One region of the Arthrobacter sp. SAFR-044 genome, then DNA from elsewhere that is predicted to be linked to it. Evidence: predicted binding sites of a transcription regulator. Region 1 holds the regulator's gene; each other region holds the start of a gene.
What was found. Region 1 encodes HrcA, which represses chaperone genes, less so after heat shock. Its sites were predicted from a motif close to TTNGCACTCGNNNNNNNCGAGTGCNAA; they were not measured.
Positions count from the first base shown of each region.

Region 2: a site for HrcA is predicted at 1,388-1,414, ahead of ACR65J_RS03570 (FmdB family zinc ribbon protein). Genes of this name have one in related genera too.
Region 3: a site for HrcA is predicted at 1,755-1,781, ahead of groES (co-chaperone GroES). Genes of this name have one in related genera too.

Region 1 covers NZ_JBPFDN010000004.1:269,450-274,256, reverse strand. Annotated here, with positions in the region: gene ACR65J_RS08605 (GerMN domain-containing protein) at 1-69, shown strand, start outside; gene ACR65J_RS08600 (16S rRNA (uracil(1498)-N(3))-methyltransferase) at 62-835, opposite strand; gene dnaJ (molecular chaperone DnaJ) at 838-1,965, opposite strand; gene hrcA (heat-inducible transcriptional repressor HrcA) at 2,053-3,066, opposite strand; gene ACR65J_RS08585 (DUF3097 domain-containing protein) at 3,238-4,089, shown strand; gene ACR65J_RS08580 (DUF4870 domain-containing protein) at 4,209-4,619, shown strand; gene hemW (radical SAM family heme chaperone HemW) at 4,737-4,807, opposite strand, start outside.
Region 2 covers NZ_JBPFDN010000002.1:180,440-185,246, reverse strand. Annotated here, with positions in the region: gene ACR65J_RS03580 (AAA family ATPase) at 1-191, shown strand, start outside; gene ACR65J_RS03575 (RcpC/CpaB family pilus assembly protein) at 203-931, opposite strand; gene ACR65J_RS03570 (FmdB family zinc ribbon protein) at 1,060-1,332, opposite strand; gene ACR65J_RS03565 (5-formyltetrahydrofolate cyclo-ligase) at 1,444-2,064, opposite strand; gene galU (UTP--glucose-1-phosphate uridylyltransferase GalU) at 2,169-3,074, shown strand; gene ACR65J_RS03555 (GNAT family N-acetyltransferase) at 3,079-3,699, shown strand; gene ACR65J_RS03550 (hypothetical protein) at 3,805-4,722, shown strand.
Region 3 covers NZ_JBPFDN010000002.1:207,883-212,689, forward strand. Annotated here, with positions in the region: gene groL (chaperonin GroEL) at 1-1,226, opposite strand, end outside; gene groES (co-chaperone GroES) at 1,305-1,598, opposite strand; gene ACR65J_RS03665 (hypothetical protein) at 1,891-2,271, opposite strand; gene ACR65J_RS03670 (THUMP-like domain-containing protein) at 2,326-3,564, shown strand; gene ACR65J_RS03675 (shikimate 5-dehydrogenase) at 3,571-4,389, opposite strand; gene ACR65J_RS03680 (glycoside hydrolase family 3 N-terminal domain-containing protein) at 4,435-4,807, opposite strand, start outside.

The DNA.
Region 1 (4,807 bases):
GTGGCCCAGGCAGGGTCCGGCGGGGAGCCGGACCGCAATGAGGACACGCGCTCCTTCAAGGTCAGGTAGCAGCCCAACGGCCGAGGATGTCGCTTGCCAGCACGACGGCGGCCGGGCCGGCGGTGGAGGACCGGAGGACGTGGTGCCCCAAGAGGGCGGTCACGGCGCCTTTATCGCAGAGTTTGGTGACTTCCCGGGGACTGATCCCGCCTTCCGGGCCGACGATCAGCAGGACTTCCCGGATCCCGTCCCGTGCACTCCCCTGCCACCCCTCAAGGACGGCGCGCAATGGACGCACAGCGTCTTCGTGCAGGATGACCGCCAGGTCCGCGGCCTCCACGGCAGCGGAGAGCCCGGCCGTTTCGACGGCGGCCCGGACCTCGGGAATCCAGGCCCGCCGTGCCTGCTTGGCGGCCGCGGCGACGGAAGACTCCCACTTGGCATGGGCGCGGGCGGCCCTGTCGCCTTTCCAGCGGACGATGGACCGTTCGGACTGCCAGGGTATGACGGCGTCGATCCCCAGTTCGGTGGCCGTCTCGATCGCCAGTTCATCGCGGTCGCCCTTCGCCAGGGCCTGCACCAGCACCAACCGGATGCCGGGCCTTTCTTCCACCGCGACGGAGCCGCACTCCACCTCGAGCCCGGAGGGAGCTGCGGAGACCACCTTTCCGGTCATGCGGGTGCCGGCGCCGTCGACGATGTCCACCGCCTCGCCCGGAGACAGGCGTTTGACGGTCACGGCGTGCCGCGCCTCCGCCCCTTCGAGGATAAAGGTCCGGCCGGGGGCCATGCCCGCCAGGGAACCGGCGGAGGTGAAGAAGACGGGGTTGCTCACCGCTACAGGTTACCGAGCCGGTCCCGGAGCTTGGCGAACATGCCGCCGCTGGCCGCGAGCTTGCCTTCGGTGATCTGTTCGCTACGGAGTTTGGCGAGCTGCCGGAGGAGGTCCTCCTGCGCGGGGTCGAGCTTGGCGGGAGTGTCGACCTGGAGGTGGACCTTCAGGTCCCCGCGGCCGTATCCCCTCAGGTGCGTGACACCCAGGCCTCGCAGCGTGATGATCTCGCCGGACTGGGTTCCGGGCTTGACGTCGATGTCCTGGGTACCGTCGAAGGTTTCCAGGCTGACGTCCGTACCCAGCGCAGCCGCGGTCATGGGAATGTGCAGGGTGGCATGCAGGTCGTCGCCTTCCCGCACGTAGGTGGCGTCATTGTTGACACGGATTTCCACATACAGGTCGCCGGCCGGGCCGCCTGCGGGTCCGGCTTCGCCCTGCCCGGAGAGCTGGATCCGGGTACCGGTGGCCACGCCAGCGGGAACCTTGATGGTCAGCGACCGGCGGCTGCGGATCCGGCCCTGGCCGCTGCATTCGTTGCAGGGGTCCTTGATGACCGTGCCGAAGCCTTCGCAGGTGCCGCAGGGAGCGGCCGTCATGACCTGGCCCAGGATGGAGCGCACGGCCCGCTGGACCTGCCCGCTGCCGCCGCAGATATCGCAGCGCTCAGGGTGGGTGCCGGGCCGGCAGCAGGATCCGTCACAGGTGGGGCAAACCACGGCGGTGTCCACTTCGAGCTTCTTGTTCACGCCGAACACCGCGTCCCGAAGGTCGATCCGGACGCTGATCAGGGCGTCCTGGCCGCGGCGGACGCGGGACGCCGGGCCGGACGTGCCGCCGGCGCCGAAGAAGGTGTCGAAAATGTCCTGGAACGCGAAGCCCTGGCCTGCGTAACCGGCACCGCCGAAGCCGTTGTCCGTGCCGTTCTCGTTGCCCGTGGTGTCGTAGATCCTCCGCTTTTGGGGGTCGGAAAGGACCTCGTAGGCGTGAGTTACTGCCTTGAAGCGTTCTGAAGCGTCCGCACCGGGGTTTACGTCCGGGTGAAGGGTTCGGGCCAGTTTGCGGTAGGCCTTTTTGATCTCTTCACCCGTAGCTTCGGGTGAGACTCCAAGGACGTCATAGTGGCTGCTCAAAGTTCGTATCTCTTCCTTGTTGTACTGCGTTCAGTTGGGCGGCCCCGCTCTGTACTCCGGGCCGGAACAGGCTCCGGCGGCGAAGAGTCAAGGCCCCAAGATCCTGGAAAGGTAGCGGGCCACAGCCCTGACGGCGGCCATGGTGGTGGGGTAGTCCATCCTGGTTGGGCCGAGGATCCCTACCTTCGCGACGCTGTCCGGGCCGTAGCCGGTGGCCACCACGGAAGCTTCGGCAAGGCCGTCATAAGGGTTCTCCCTTCCGATACTGACAGCCACTCCCCGGTGGTCCTGGGCCATTTCGCTCAGCAGCCGCAGCATCACCACCTGCTCCTCGAGCGCCTCCAGCACGGGACCGATGCTGAGGGGGAAGTCCACGTTGGACCTGGCCAGGTTGGCCGTTCCGGCCATGACCATCCGGTCCTCCCGGGTATTTTGTGCCAAGCCCTCCAGGCCCAACGCCAGCGCGTGCGCGGCCTGGCGTTGGCCGTGTGCGGTTCCGGCTACGACGGCGGGAAGCACCTTGGCCAGCTGGCTCAGCGGTGTTCCGGCCAGCGCGGCAAGGAAACGCGTACGGAGCGAAGCCAGCGCGTCGTCGCCCAGGTCCTGCCCGACGTCGATGACCCGTTGCTCCACCGTGCCGCTGTTGGCAATCAGCACCACGAGCACCTTGCGGGGGGCCAGCAGCACGAACTCGATATGGCGCACCAGCGCCTTGCTGAGGTGCGGGTACTGGACCACGGCCACCTGGTTGGTCAGCTGCGACAGCAGCCGGACGGTGCGTTCCAGGACGTCATCAAGGTCGTCTGCGCCTTCCAGCAGGGTCTGGATGGCCCGGCGTTCTGCCGCGGACAGGGGCTTCACCGCCGAGATCTGGTCAACAAACAGACGGTAGCCCTTGTCCGTGGGAATTCGACCTGCGCTGGTGTGCGGGGCCGTGATCAGCCCCTCGTCCTCCAGGGCCGCCATGTCGTTCCGGATGGTTGCGCTGGAAACGCCAAGATGGTGCCGCTCGACCAGCGCCTTCGAGCCGACAGGTTCGCGGGAGTGGACGTAGTCCTCCACGATGGCCCGCAGCACTTCCAGTTTGCGTGGCTCGGTCACTCTCCACCTCCATCCAAGCTCCGGGGCGCATGCCCCGCCACGTGTCACCAGCGTTAGCACTCGACATGCCTAAGTGCTAACAGTCTATTATGCCTCGGCCCGTTGTTAGCATTGGTACCGCTCCGGGCGGAATTCCGGTGCGCAGGACCTAGCGCTAGGCGGATTGAATCCATGGATTACCAAAACTGGGGGCCCCGCGGGATATCCGCCCCGGCCAAGGCGGAGTTGCCCGAGGTGCCGGTGGAACGGGGCATGGTGCTCGAGGATGTCCAATCAGGCTGGGTTGGCGCCGTCACGCGGGTGGAGAAGTCCGGCGGCATGCATGTTGTGGCGCTGGAGGACCGCCGCGGGAAATCCCGATCCTTCAAGCTCGGCTTCGGTTTCCTCCTCGAGGGGCGGCCCATCCGGCTGATGCCCCCGGTGCCCCGTCCGGCAGCTGCAGGTCCTTCCGCCGGCAGGACGGCCTCCGGCTCCGTCCGGGTCGCCGGCCAGCGTGCCCAGGTCGCGAAAGCAAGCCGCATCTGGGTGGAAGGCAAGCACGACGCCGAACTGGTGGAAAAGGTCTGGGGAGACGACCTGCGGGTGGAAGGCATCGTCGTCGAACCCCTGCACGGCATTGACGACCTCGCCGCAGCAGTTGCGGACTTCAAACCCGGTCCGGGCCGGCGCCTTGGTGTCCTCGTTGACCACCTCGTTCCCGACTCCAAGGAATCGCGTATTGCCGCCGCCGTCATGGCCTCCCCCGGCGCGGCCGGCAACGTCCTGATCGTGGGACACCCCTACGTGGACGTCTGGCAGGCCATCCGGCCCACTGTCCTGGGCATCGAGGCGTGGCACGCCGTGCCCCGCGGACAGGACTGGAAGACCGGAATCCTGAAAGCCTTCGGCTGGCCCCACGCCACCAAGGAGGACATCGGCCTGGGATGGCAAAAACTGCTGGGTGCCGTGCGCACGTACGCGGACCTGGAAGCGTCGCTGCTGGGGCGGGTTGAGGAAGTGATCGATTTCCTCACCGTGCCCTGAAGGCCCGGCACCGCTCCGAAAGCCAGTATTCTTGGTAGTGCAGCGCCTTTTCCCAAAGGCGCTGAGCACCGCGCCCGTACATGATGTCAGCACCACTTGCACCTCCGAAGGAACAGACTGTGGCAGAAAACGCACGTGATCACAGGGATGGCCAGGGCCGCTCCGAGTACCATGGCGTCCCCGCCAATGCCCTGCCGCTCACGGCCAGCGAGGACCGCCAGTGGGCCACGCTCGCGCATTTCGGCGGGATCCTGGGTTGCGTCCCCTCGCTGCTGATCTACCTGATCTTCCGTGACCGCGGCCCGTTCACCGCGCAGGAGTCCAAAGAAGCACTGAACTTCAGCCTGCCGCCCACCATCGCCGCCGTGCTGGCCAACATCCTGGTGTTCATCCCCTACGTGGGGAACATCTTCGCGGTGATCGCCACGTTGATCTGGGTGGCGCTTACCTGCTTCTCCGTGGCGGCAGGGATCCATGTCAACAAGGGCCAGCCGCACCGCTACCAGTACAACCTTCGCTGGATCAAGTAGGCCCCGCCGGCTCCCAGCCCTCGCAAGCTCGGGCAGGGGCCCCCGCCGCCGTGGGCCCACCCACCAGCGCCCTAGACCCGCGAGCCCGGCCAGGGAACCCTGCGGGCGTGGACCCAGTCAGTCGGGCAGGATGCGGCGGACTACTGCGTCCGCCAGGAGCCTGCCCTTGAGCGTCAGGACCAGGCGCC
Region 2 (4,807 bases), on a different contig from region 1:
CGGAAACAGGAATGGACGGGGACGCGCCTGGCGGCCCGGCCACACCTGCCCCGGCGTCCCGGACGGCTAAGGGCGGCACCGGGGAGATCCTTCCGAGCAAGGCCGCCGAGGATGACGCCCGCAGCTGGGGTGACCGGGAAGACGACCACGACACGTGGCTGAAGGAACAGAAGCCACCGCACTGGGGCTGACCGCCACAAGGTCACTGCGGGCCAACCAGGACGAAGAACAGCCTGCCCTGGGTGGAGGCTCCGGCCAGGCGCGATGATTGTTCGGCGGTGGCTGCCACCACGATGAGTCCGTCTGTTTCCGTGGTGCCCAGCCATTGTCCGCTCTGGCCGCCCTTGTTGGAGGTCCACAGTACGGGGACGGCGGACGCCAGCACCTCGGACGGACCCTGTTGATCGAACCCGTTGGCTGATGTGAGCACGACGTTGACCAACTGGCCGGGGGAGACCAGCTGGATGGATGAGGCGTCCGCCATCCGCAGGGGGACCGCGGCTGAACCGGGCGGTGTACCTGCCAGGAGTCCTGGGCCCACGAGCTGGGCATCGGTGAGGAGCTGGCCCTTTCGCAGAGGCGCGGCGAGCTGCTTGCCGGTGGCGGCGGCATCATCCTTGAGGAAGCCTTCGGCCACCATGCCCGGCGGCACCTGGACGCGGACCACGTCCGCTTCCGCCACGGTGGTCCCGGCAGGAAGATCCCGGGCAGCGGCCAGTGCGGTGGCGGTGGAGAGCGGGGCAGGAGTGAGCTGCTGGACGGCGAGGGCGGCAGCTGCACAAAACAGCAGCGCAGCGCTGAGCCGGCGGTTGCGGCTCAACCAAGCGGCCACACGGGCGGGCAGGGGACGGTTCCTGGGGCTGCGGCCTATGCCGGCGGCGCTGGTTGGATATCGGAGGCCGGCGCGGCGACGGCGGGAAAGAATGGGCATGCGCCCACGCTAATTGCGGACCAGGGCGCAAGGGAGCCGGGAATGCGGCTATGTGGACAAAAGCGGCGTGGACAAAAGCGGCCGGACGCTGGAAGGCGCCGGCCGCCGTCGTAAAGGCTGTGCCGAAATTAGCTTGCGGCGGCCGCCGGTGCCGCAGCGGCGGGGGCGGCCGCGGGCGCGGCTGGAGCTGCGGCGGGCGCGGGCGAGACGGAGCTGCCCTTGGAGTCACGGGAGTCCGTGCGGTAGAAACCCGAGCCCTTGAAGACAACGCCGACGCTGTTGAACTTCTTGCGCAACGTTCCCTGGCATTCAGGGCAGGACGTCAGGCTGCTGTCCGAGAACGACTGGACGATGTCGAAGGCGTGGCCGCAATCCTTGCAGGCGTAAGCATATGTGGGCACTGGTGCTCCTCCTCATGGGCAAACGAGAGGTCCCGTGCTGCCAGCTGGTAAACCATTAGCAGTCGCAGGGCCTGAGTGCTAATTCTATCATTGCCCCCGGACGGCCCGGGGTCAGGCGCCGCCCGTGAGTGGCTGGTACCCGGACGGCGCAAGGACCGCAGGGACCGGCCGGTCGAACTCCTCCGCAGGAATCCGGCCCGCAGGCAGCAATTCATCGTCGTAGATAACAGCGGCCAACGGTATTTCCTTCCCGGCCGTTGCAAGGTGTCCCAGGAATTTGTCGTAGTACCCGCCGCCCTGGCCGATCCTGTTGCCGGCACGGTCCACCGCAGTGGCGGGAATGAAAAGCACGGCTGCATCACCGGCAGTTTCGGGCCCGTGCCGGGGCCCGGCGGGTTCCAGGATGGGCGCGTATTTGCTGCGTTCGTAGCCGGTATCCGGAGTCCAGAACACCCAGCTCAACTCCCGTGCCGGCTCGCACACCGGAAGCAGCACCTGGTGGCCGCTGTGATGCAGGGCGTTGATCAGCGGCAGGGTGGGCGGTTCCTGTCCCACGCCAAGGTATACGCAGGCTATGCCGGGGCGGCCCTGCGTCACCGATCCAGCCCAGGCTTCCCCGTGGGTGGCCAGGGCCAGGCCGGCAGCCTCCAGTTGCGCCGGCGTCAGGCCCGCCCGCCGGCGCCGGTGGGCCGTCCGGATACCGTCCTTGACGGCGTTCGTCTCTTGCAGCATGCTGTCCTCCCTGCATCGCCCAACGGACCGCAGCCTTGGGCCCGGTGCCGGCCTGCCGTACCGGTGGTTACTGAAATACTTGACGCTGACGTTAGATTAGTCCGGTGAACACCAGTAAACCCAGAGTCCGCAAAGCCGTCATTCCCGCCGCGGGCCTGGGCACCAGGTTCCTGCCTGCCACCAAGGCCATGCCCAAGGAAATGCTGCCCGTTGTGGACAAGCCTGCCATCCAGTATGTGGTGGAGGAGGCCGTCCACGTGGGCCTCAACGACGTCCTGATGATTACCGGCCGCAACAAACGTGCGCTCGAAGACCACTTTGATAGGGTGCCGTCCCTCGAATCCGCCCTTGAGGACAAGGGCGATACGGAAAAGCTTGCATCCATCCAGGCAGCAAGCCAGCTGGGTGACATCCACTACGTCCGGCAGGGCGATCCCCACGGCCTGGGGCACGCCGTGCTCCGGGCAAAGCAGCACGTGGGCGACGAAGCCTTCGCAGTCCTGCTGGGCGACGATCTCATCGATGCCCGCGACGAACTCCTCAGCATCATGATTGACGTTCAGGCGAAAACCGGCGGGTCCGTCGTCGCGCTCATCGAGGTCGAACCCTCCCAGATCAGCGCCTACGGCTGCGCCGACGTCCAGGAGATCGACGGCGAAGATTACGTCCGCGTCAACCGGCTCGTCGAGAAGCCCTCGCCGGAGGAAGCGCCATCCAACCTGGCGCTGATCGGGCGTTACGTCCTGCACCCCGCTGTGTTTGACGTCCTCGAGCACACCGAACCGGGCCGCGGCGGCGAAATCCAGCTGACGGATGCCCTGCAGGAACTTGCAACAGGCGACGGCGAGGGACACGGCGTGTACGGCGTGGTGTTCCGTGGCCGCCGGTACGACACCGGCGACAAGCTCAGCTACCTCAAGGCCTGCGTCCAGCTGGCCATCGACAGTGATGACCTGGGACCGGGGCTGCGGGAATGGCTGCCGGGCTTCACCGCCGGCCTCTCCGGGTAGCGCCGTGCCTACAGGTCCCATCTGGCCGGCCACCCTCGAGTGCGGCGACCTGGTCCTGCGGCCCATCCGGTACCGCGACAAAAAAGAGTGGACTGAAGTACGGTCGCGGAACAGTGAGTGGCTGGCGCCGTGGGAGGCCTCCAACCCGGACCCAACCGGCGGACTTCCCGACTACCGGCACATGGTCCGTTCCCTCAATGTGCAGGCGGCACAGGCTACCGCGCTGCCTTTCCTCATCACCGAGTGGCAGCCGGGCCTGCGGAACCCGGCCATCGTAGGCCAGCTGACCGTGTCGTCAATCGTCTGGGGTTCGGCCATGATGGCCACCTTGGGGTACTGGGTGGACCAATCCCGGGCGGGACGGGGAATAGCCCCGACATCGGTGGCACTGGTAACGGACCACTGCTTCCGGACGCTTGGCCTGCACCGGATGGAAATCAACATCCGGCCCGAGAACGGACCCAGCCTGCGGGTCGTGGAAAAGCTGGGTTTCCGGGACGAGGGATACCGCCCCCGTTTCCTGCACATCAACGGCAAATGGGCGGACCACCGGTCCTTCGCCCTGACCTCCGAAGAGGTCCCTGACGGCCTCCTGGGTCCGTGGCTGGCGTCGCGCCGGTCATAAATCCAACGGTTTGCCAGTGGGGGCACGACACACCGAAGCTAATGCGGCCTGAGCAGGCATGATGCTCATACGGTTTTGAGTGTGGACTTCCCCCTTAGCAGCTCAGTGATCCTTGTGGTTGCCGTCGCGCTCTGGATTGTATGGGTTGCCCCTTACGTCCTCCGGAACCGCCGGCACCAGTTCCAGCCCGCCGTCGACTTCCTGGCAGACGCCCCCGCCGATGACAGGCCGGATCCGCATGCCGGCCTGGTCCTGAACGTCGCCGCCCAGCAGGAGAAAGCCATGGAACCCAGGAAGAGTGCCGCATCCATTGCCGGCACTGCAAGCACCCCACCTGCGGCGCCGTTCCGCATTCGCTACGGCCGGACCGCCCTGGCACTCGCGGGACTGCTGTCCCTGGTCACCGCTTTTATCTCGGGTGTGCTGCTTCCCTTCGGCATCGGTTCGCCGGCCCTGCCGCTCGGCTGCACCCTGGTGACCGTCGCCTCGGTGGCACTGCTGCGCTGGCTCGCCGTCCGCGACCGCAAGGCCAAGGTGGACGCTGCCTTCCGTTCGGCCATGAGTGCGCCGGCACGCCGGCCGGAAGACGCCGTCGTACTGCCTTCGAAGCCCGCAGCGGCCCCCGCGCGGCCGGACAGCCCGCTTTTCGACGCCGAGGCAGGTGCGCCCAAAGTTAAGCCGCTGACCGCCGTGGAGCTTCGTGAAGCAGCCCTCGCCGTCGCTGTAGCTGCAGGGGACACCAGTGTGGCAGCGCCCGCTCCTTCTGCCCCTGCAAGCACCCCGTGGGAGCCGGTGGAGGTCCCCAAGCCTGTCTATGTGGAAGCCCCGAAGGCGGAGCGTCCGGAGCCGAAGCCGCTTGAGCTTCCGGAAGCGCCGAAGGCAGTGGGCAAGCCGTCACTGAAGCAGGGCGCCACTTCTACGCCGGCGGTGGAGGCGGCTGCCGCAGCGGAAGCACAGCAGCTGTCCAAGGCCCAAAGCGCCCTCAGCAACCTCGACGACGTCCTCCAGCGCCGGCGCGCATAGGACCCAGGAAGCGCCTTGCGTTCCTCCATGGCGTACCGCGCGGTTCGATTGGCATTGGGCCGGGAAAATTTGTAGCCTAGGGACA
Region 3 (4,807 bases), on a different contig from region 1:
ACGATGCCTTCTTCGAGGGCAGCGCGGGTGGAGGATACGGCGTCCTCGATGCGGTGCTTCTTTTCCTTCAGCTCAACCTCGGTGGCAGCGCCAACCTTGATCACGCCGATGCCGCCGGCCAACTTGGCCAGGCGCTCCTGGAGCTTTTCACGGTCCCAGTCGGAATCGGTGCGGGTCAGCTCGGCGCGCAGCTGGGCAACGCGTGCAGCTACGTCCTCGGCCGAACCGGCGCCGTCAACAATGGTGGTGTTGTCCTTGGTGACGGTGATGCGGCGGGCGGTACCCAGCACCTCCAGGCCCACGGAGTCCAGGCTGAGGCCCAGTTCCGGGGAGACAACCTGCGCACCGGTGAGGGTGGCGATGTCCTGCAGCATGGCCTTGCGGCGGTCGCCGAAGCCGGGAGCCTTGACGGCTACAACGTTCAGGGTGCCGCGGATGCGGTTGACGATCAGCGTGGACAGGGCCTCGCCCTCAACGTCCTCGGCGATGATGAACAGCGGCTTGGAGCTCTGCAGTGCCTTCTCGAGCAGCGGCAGGAATTCCTGGATCGAGGAGATCTTGCCCTGGTTGATCAGGATGAGCGCGTCCTCGAGGACTGCTTCCTGGCGCTCCGCGTCGGTGACGAAGTACGGGGACAGGTAGCCCTTGTCGAACTGCATGCCCTCGGTGAGGACCAGTTCGGTCTGGGTGGTGGAGGACTCTTCGATGGTGATGACGCCATCCTTGCCAACCTTGCCGAAGGCCTCGGCGAGCAGCTCGCCGATTTCGTCGCTCTGCGCCGAAATCGCGGCAACGTTGGCCACCTGGGTACCCTCGACCGGGCGGGCGTTTTCCAGCAGGCGGGCAGCCACGGCCTCAACCGCAACCTCGATGCCACGCTTGATCTGGCCGGGGGCAGCGCCGGCTGCAACGTTGCGCAGGCCTTCCTTGACCAGGGCCTGTGCCAGGACCGTGGCGGTGGTGGTGCCGTCGCCGGCAACGTCGTTGGTCTTGGTGGCTACTTCCTTGGCCAGCTGGGCGCCAAGGTTCTCGTAGGGATCGTCCAGCTCGACCTCGCGGGCGATGGTGACGCCGTCGTTCGTGATGGTGGGGGCACCCCACTTCTTGTCCAGGACGACGTTGCGGCCGCGGGGGCCGAGCGTCACCTTGACGGTGTTCGCGAGCTTATCGATGCCGGCCTCAAGGGACCGGCGGGCAGCGTCGTTAAACGCAAGCTGCTTTGCCATGGTTTTGTCCTTTCAAAGACAGAACCCCGCACCGCCGGCCAGCGTGAGCATGGCCGGCAGCACGGGGATCCGGAAGAGTTACTTGACGACGATTGCCAGGACGTCGCGGGCGGACAGCACGAGGTACTCGGTGCCGCCGGTCTTGACTTCGGTTCCGCCGTACTTGGAGTAGATGACGACGTCGCCAACGGCTACGTCAACGGGAACGCGGTTGCCATCTTCGAAGCGGCCGGGGCCTACGGCGACAACTTCGCCTTCCTGCGGCTTCTCCTGTGCGGAGTCCGGGATGACCAGGCCGGAAGCCGTGGTCTGCTCGGCTTCGAGCGGGCGGACAACAATACGATCCTCAAGAGGCTTAATAGAGACCGACACTCGGACCTCTCCTTTTCGTCAGCAAATTCGTGGACTGGAAAGCTTTCCGCCATAGCTGGCAAACCGTCGTCGCGGTGCCGGCAGCAGCCTGGCTGGCAGCTCTTCATGTATTAGCACCCTCCTAGGGAGAGTGCTAATGAAGACTCTATGTGCGGGTTAGCACTCGGTCAAGGTGAGTGCCAACGTTTCGTCATGGGCGTACGCCGTTTCGGGCTGGACGACGGCGCGCGGCCGGGCAAGCAGGGCCCCTGGCAGCCGGGCGGAAGAAGCACCGCCCCTGGCAGCCCAGTCGCTAACGGCCCAGGTCGTCGAAGTCCACGTCCTCGCCGCCGTCGGCGTCGCTGCCGCCCTGCCTCCGGCCCCGGTAGAGAACCCAGCCGGACACGGCTGCGGCGAGCAGCGCAGCAACGAGGAAGACAATGCTTCCCGCCCGCGCGCCGTCGTACAGCCCGCGGATGTCCCTGGACTCCTGGGTGTTGTCCTGGATGTCGTTGCCGCCCACCGAATAAACGGTGGCGTTGAACGTGTCCAGCAGGAAGATGATGACCAGCAGTGCGATGCAGACCACGGCCACCACCGCGGCGCCGATCAGGACGGGACGGGCGAACCTGGCCGGACCGCGGTCCCTCGATTCGTGGTCATCGGGCTCGCGGGGGGCTGCGCTCTCATCCATGGATTCAACACTATCCGCATCCCGGCGACGCGCTGCTCCACTAGGCTGGAACCCATGGCTCACGCTCCCCAGGACCAAATAGCACAGGACCAGATCGCACCGCTGTTGACCCCGGAAGGCTGGGATCTGCTGGCATCCCTGGGCCCCTACCGGGACGAAGACTCCTTCGAGCTCAACTCCGCGCTCCGGAAGGCCGGACATCCCGCAACGCTGGTGTCCGCCGTCCTGACCCAATCGCGGCTGCGCACCAAAGCGCAGGCCAAATTCGGCGAGTTCGCCCGCCAGATGCTGTTTACCCAGGCCGGCCTGGAACAGGCCACGCGCCTGAACGTCGCCGCGCACCACGCCCAGCGGTTCGCCGCTGCCGGGATCAGCCACGTGGCAGACCTGGGCTGCGGCCTCGGCGCGGATTCCCTTGCCATGGCCTCCCTCGACATCAATGTCACCGCCGTCGAAATGGACGAAACCACCGCCGCCTGCGCCACGGTGAACCTGATCCCGTTCCCCAACGCCACCGTGGTCCACGCTGACGCAGCTTCCGTTCCGCTGGACGGGGTGGACGGGGTCTGGCTGGATCCTGCCCGGCGGGTCACCTCCACCTCCGGCACCAAGCGGATCTGGGATCCCGAGGCGTTTTCGCCGCCGTTGTCCTTCGTGGAATCGCTCGCGGCGGCGGGCAAGGCAGTGGGCGTGAAAATGGGCCCGGGCATGCCGCATGAGTCCGTGCCCGCGGATTGCGAGGCCCAGTGGGTGTCGGTGGCCGGGGACGTCACAGAGGTGACCCTGTGGTTCAACGCCGTGCGGCGGCCGGGGGTTCGCCGCGCTGCCTTGGTCCTGGGACCACAGGCCCCCGCGGAGCTGACCAGCACCGAGGACTTCGGCGCCGGCCCATCCGCGCCGGTGGGACCCGTGGAGGGGTACCTGTACGAACCCGACGGCGCCGTGATCCGTGCCGGGCTGGTGGCGGACGTGGCGCTGCAGCTCGGCGGCCATCTGGTGGATGAACACATTGCCTACATCTGCGCTCCGGACCTCCTGGACACCCCGTTCGCCAGGGCCTACAAGGTCCTGCAGGTCATGCCCTACAACGTCAAGGCGCTCAAGGCATGGGTGAAGCAGGAGGGCATCACCGTGCTGGACATCAAGAAGCGCGGCACTGCAGTCACTCCGGAAGAGCTGCGGAAGCAGCTGCTGCCCGGCGGAAAGAATGCCAGGAAGGGCGGCAAAACGGCCACCCTGGTCCTGACCCGCATCGGCGAGGACCGGGTGGCCATCGTGGTGGAACCCGTCTAGCAGTACCTACTGGGCGCGCATGAACTCCTCGGCCGCCCGCACCTGGTCCGCGGTGGGCCGGACCCCCGTGTACAAAACAAACTGCTCGAGGGCCTGGATGGTGGCCACCTCGGCCCCGGTGATCACCGGTTTGCCCCCAGCACGGGCAGCGCGGATCAGCGGCGTCTCGGCGGGCAGCGCCACCACATCGAACACCAGGCGGGCCGCGTCGATGGCCCCGGCAGGAAAAGACAGGCTGTCAGCTTCCGCACCTCCCGCCATGCCGATGGGGGTGACGTTGATGATCAGGTCAGCCGGCCCGCCGTCGAGCGCCGCACGCCACTGGAACCCATACTGGTCCGCGAGCGCGCGCCCTGCGGCCTCGTTCCGGGCGATGACCGTAACGTTCTTGAAGCCGGCATCCCGGAGGGCGGCCACCGTGGCCTTGGCCATGCCGCCGGCGCCCTGGACCAGCACCGAATAGCCGGTGGGCACGTTGTTGGACGCCAGGAGCTGTTCGATGGCCGTGTAGTCGGTGTTGTAGGCCTTGAGGTGGCCGTCGGTGTTCACGATGGTGTTTACGGAGTCGATGGCCTTGGCGGACGGGTCCATCTCGTCCACCAGCGCGATAACGTCTTCTTTGTACGGCATGGAGATGGCACAGCCACGGATGCCCAGCCCGCGCACGCCTGCGATGGCCTGTTCCAGGTTGGTGGGCGCGAACGCCTTGTAGATCCAGTTCAGGTCCAGCTGCCCGTAAAGGTGGTTGTGGAACCGGGTCCCGTTGTTGCTGGGACGGGCCGAGAGCGAGATGCAGAGGGTCATGTCTTTATTCAGAATGGGCACCAGACTATTAAACCCGCGTTCCAGCCGGCGTGGGCGCCCGGGGAATCAGGGGCAGCCGGTTCCCGCCGGAAAAGGGCCGACGGCGGCGGGCAGCTTCCCCGGGGCAGGCGCCTTTCCTGCCAGCACGGCGGCCAGTGCGTCGAAGGCGGCGTCTGTACGGCCGTACAGTGCCACTTTCACCGGCGCGCCGGAGCCCTGGAGCAGCCAGGGAGCGTCGAGGGCAACAGCAATGTCCCCGCCCCCGGGCTTTCCGCCGAACCCAATGAGGTTGACCAGCGGCCCTGATCCCACCACGAGCCCGGCACGGGCTGCGGCGGCTTCGAACCGCTCCCGGTCCCCCGGTCCCCCGCCGGCCACGCGCACCGACCCGGGCACCAGCGGCCCGCTGCAGGGGCCGGCCACAACCGTAACGGCCGAC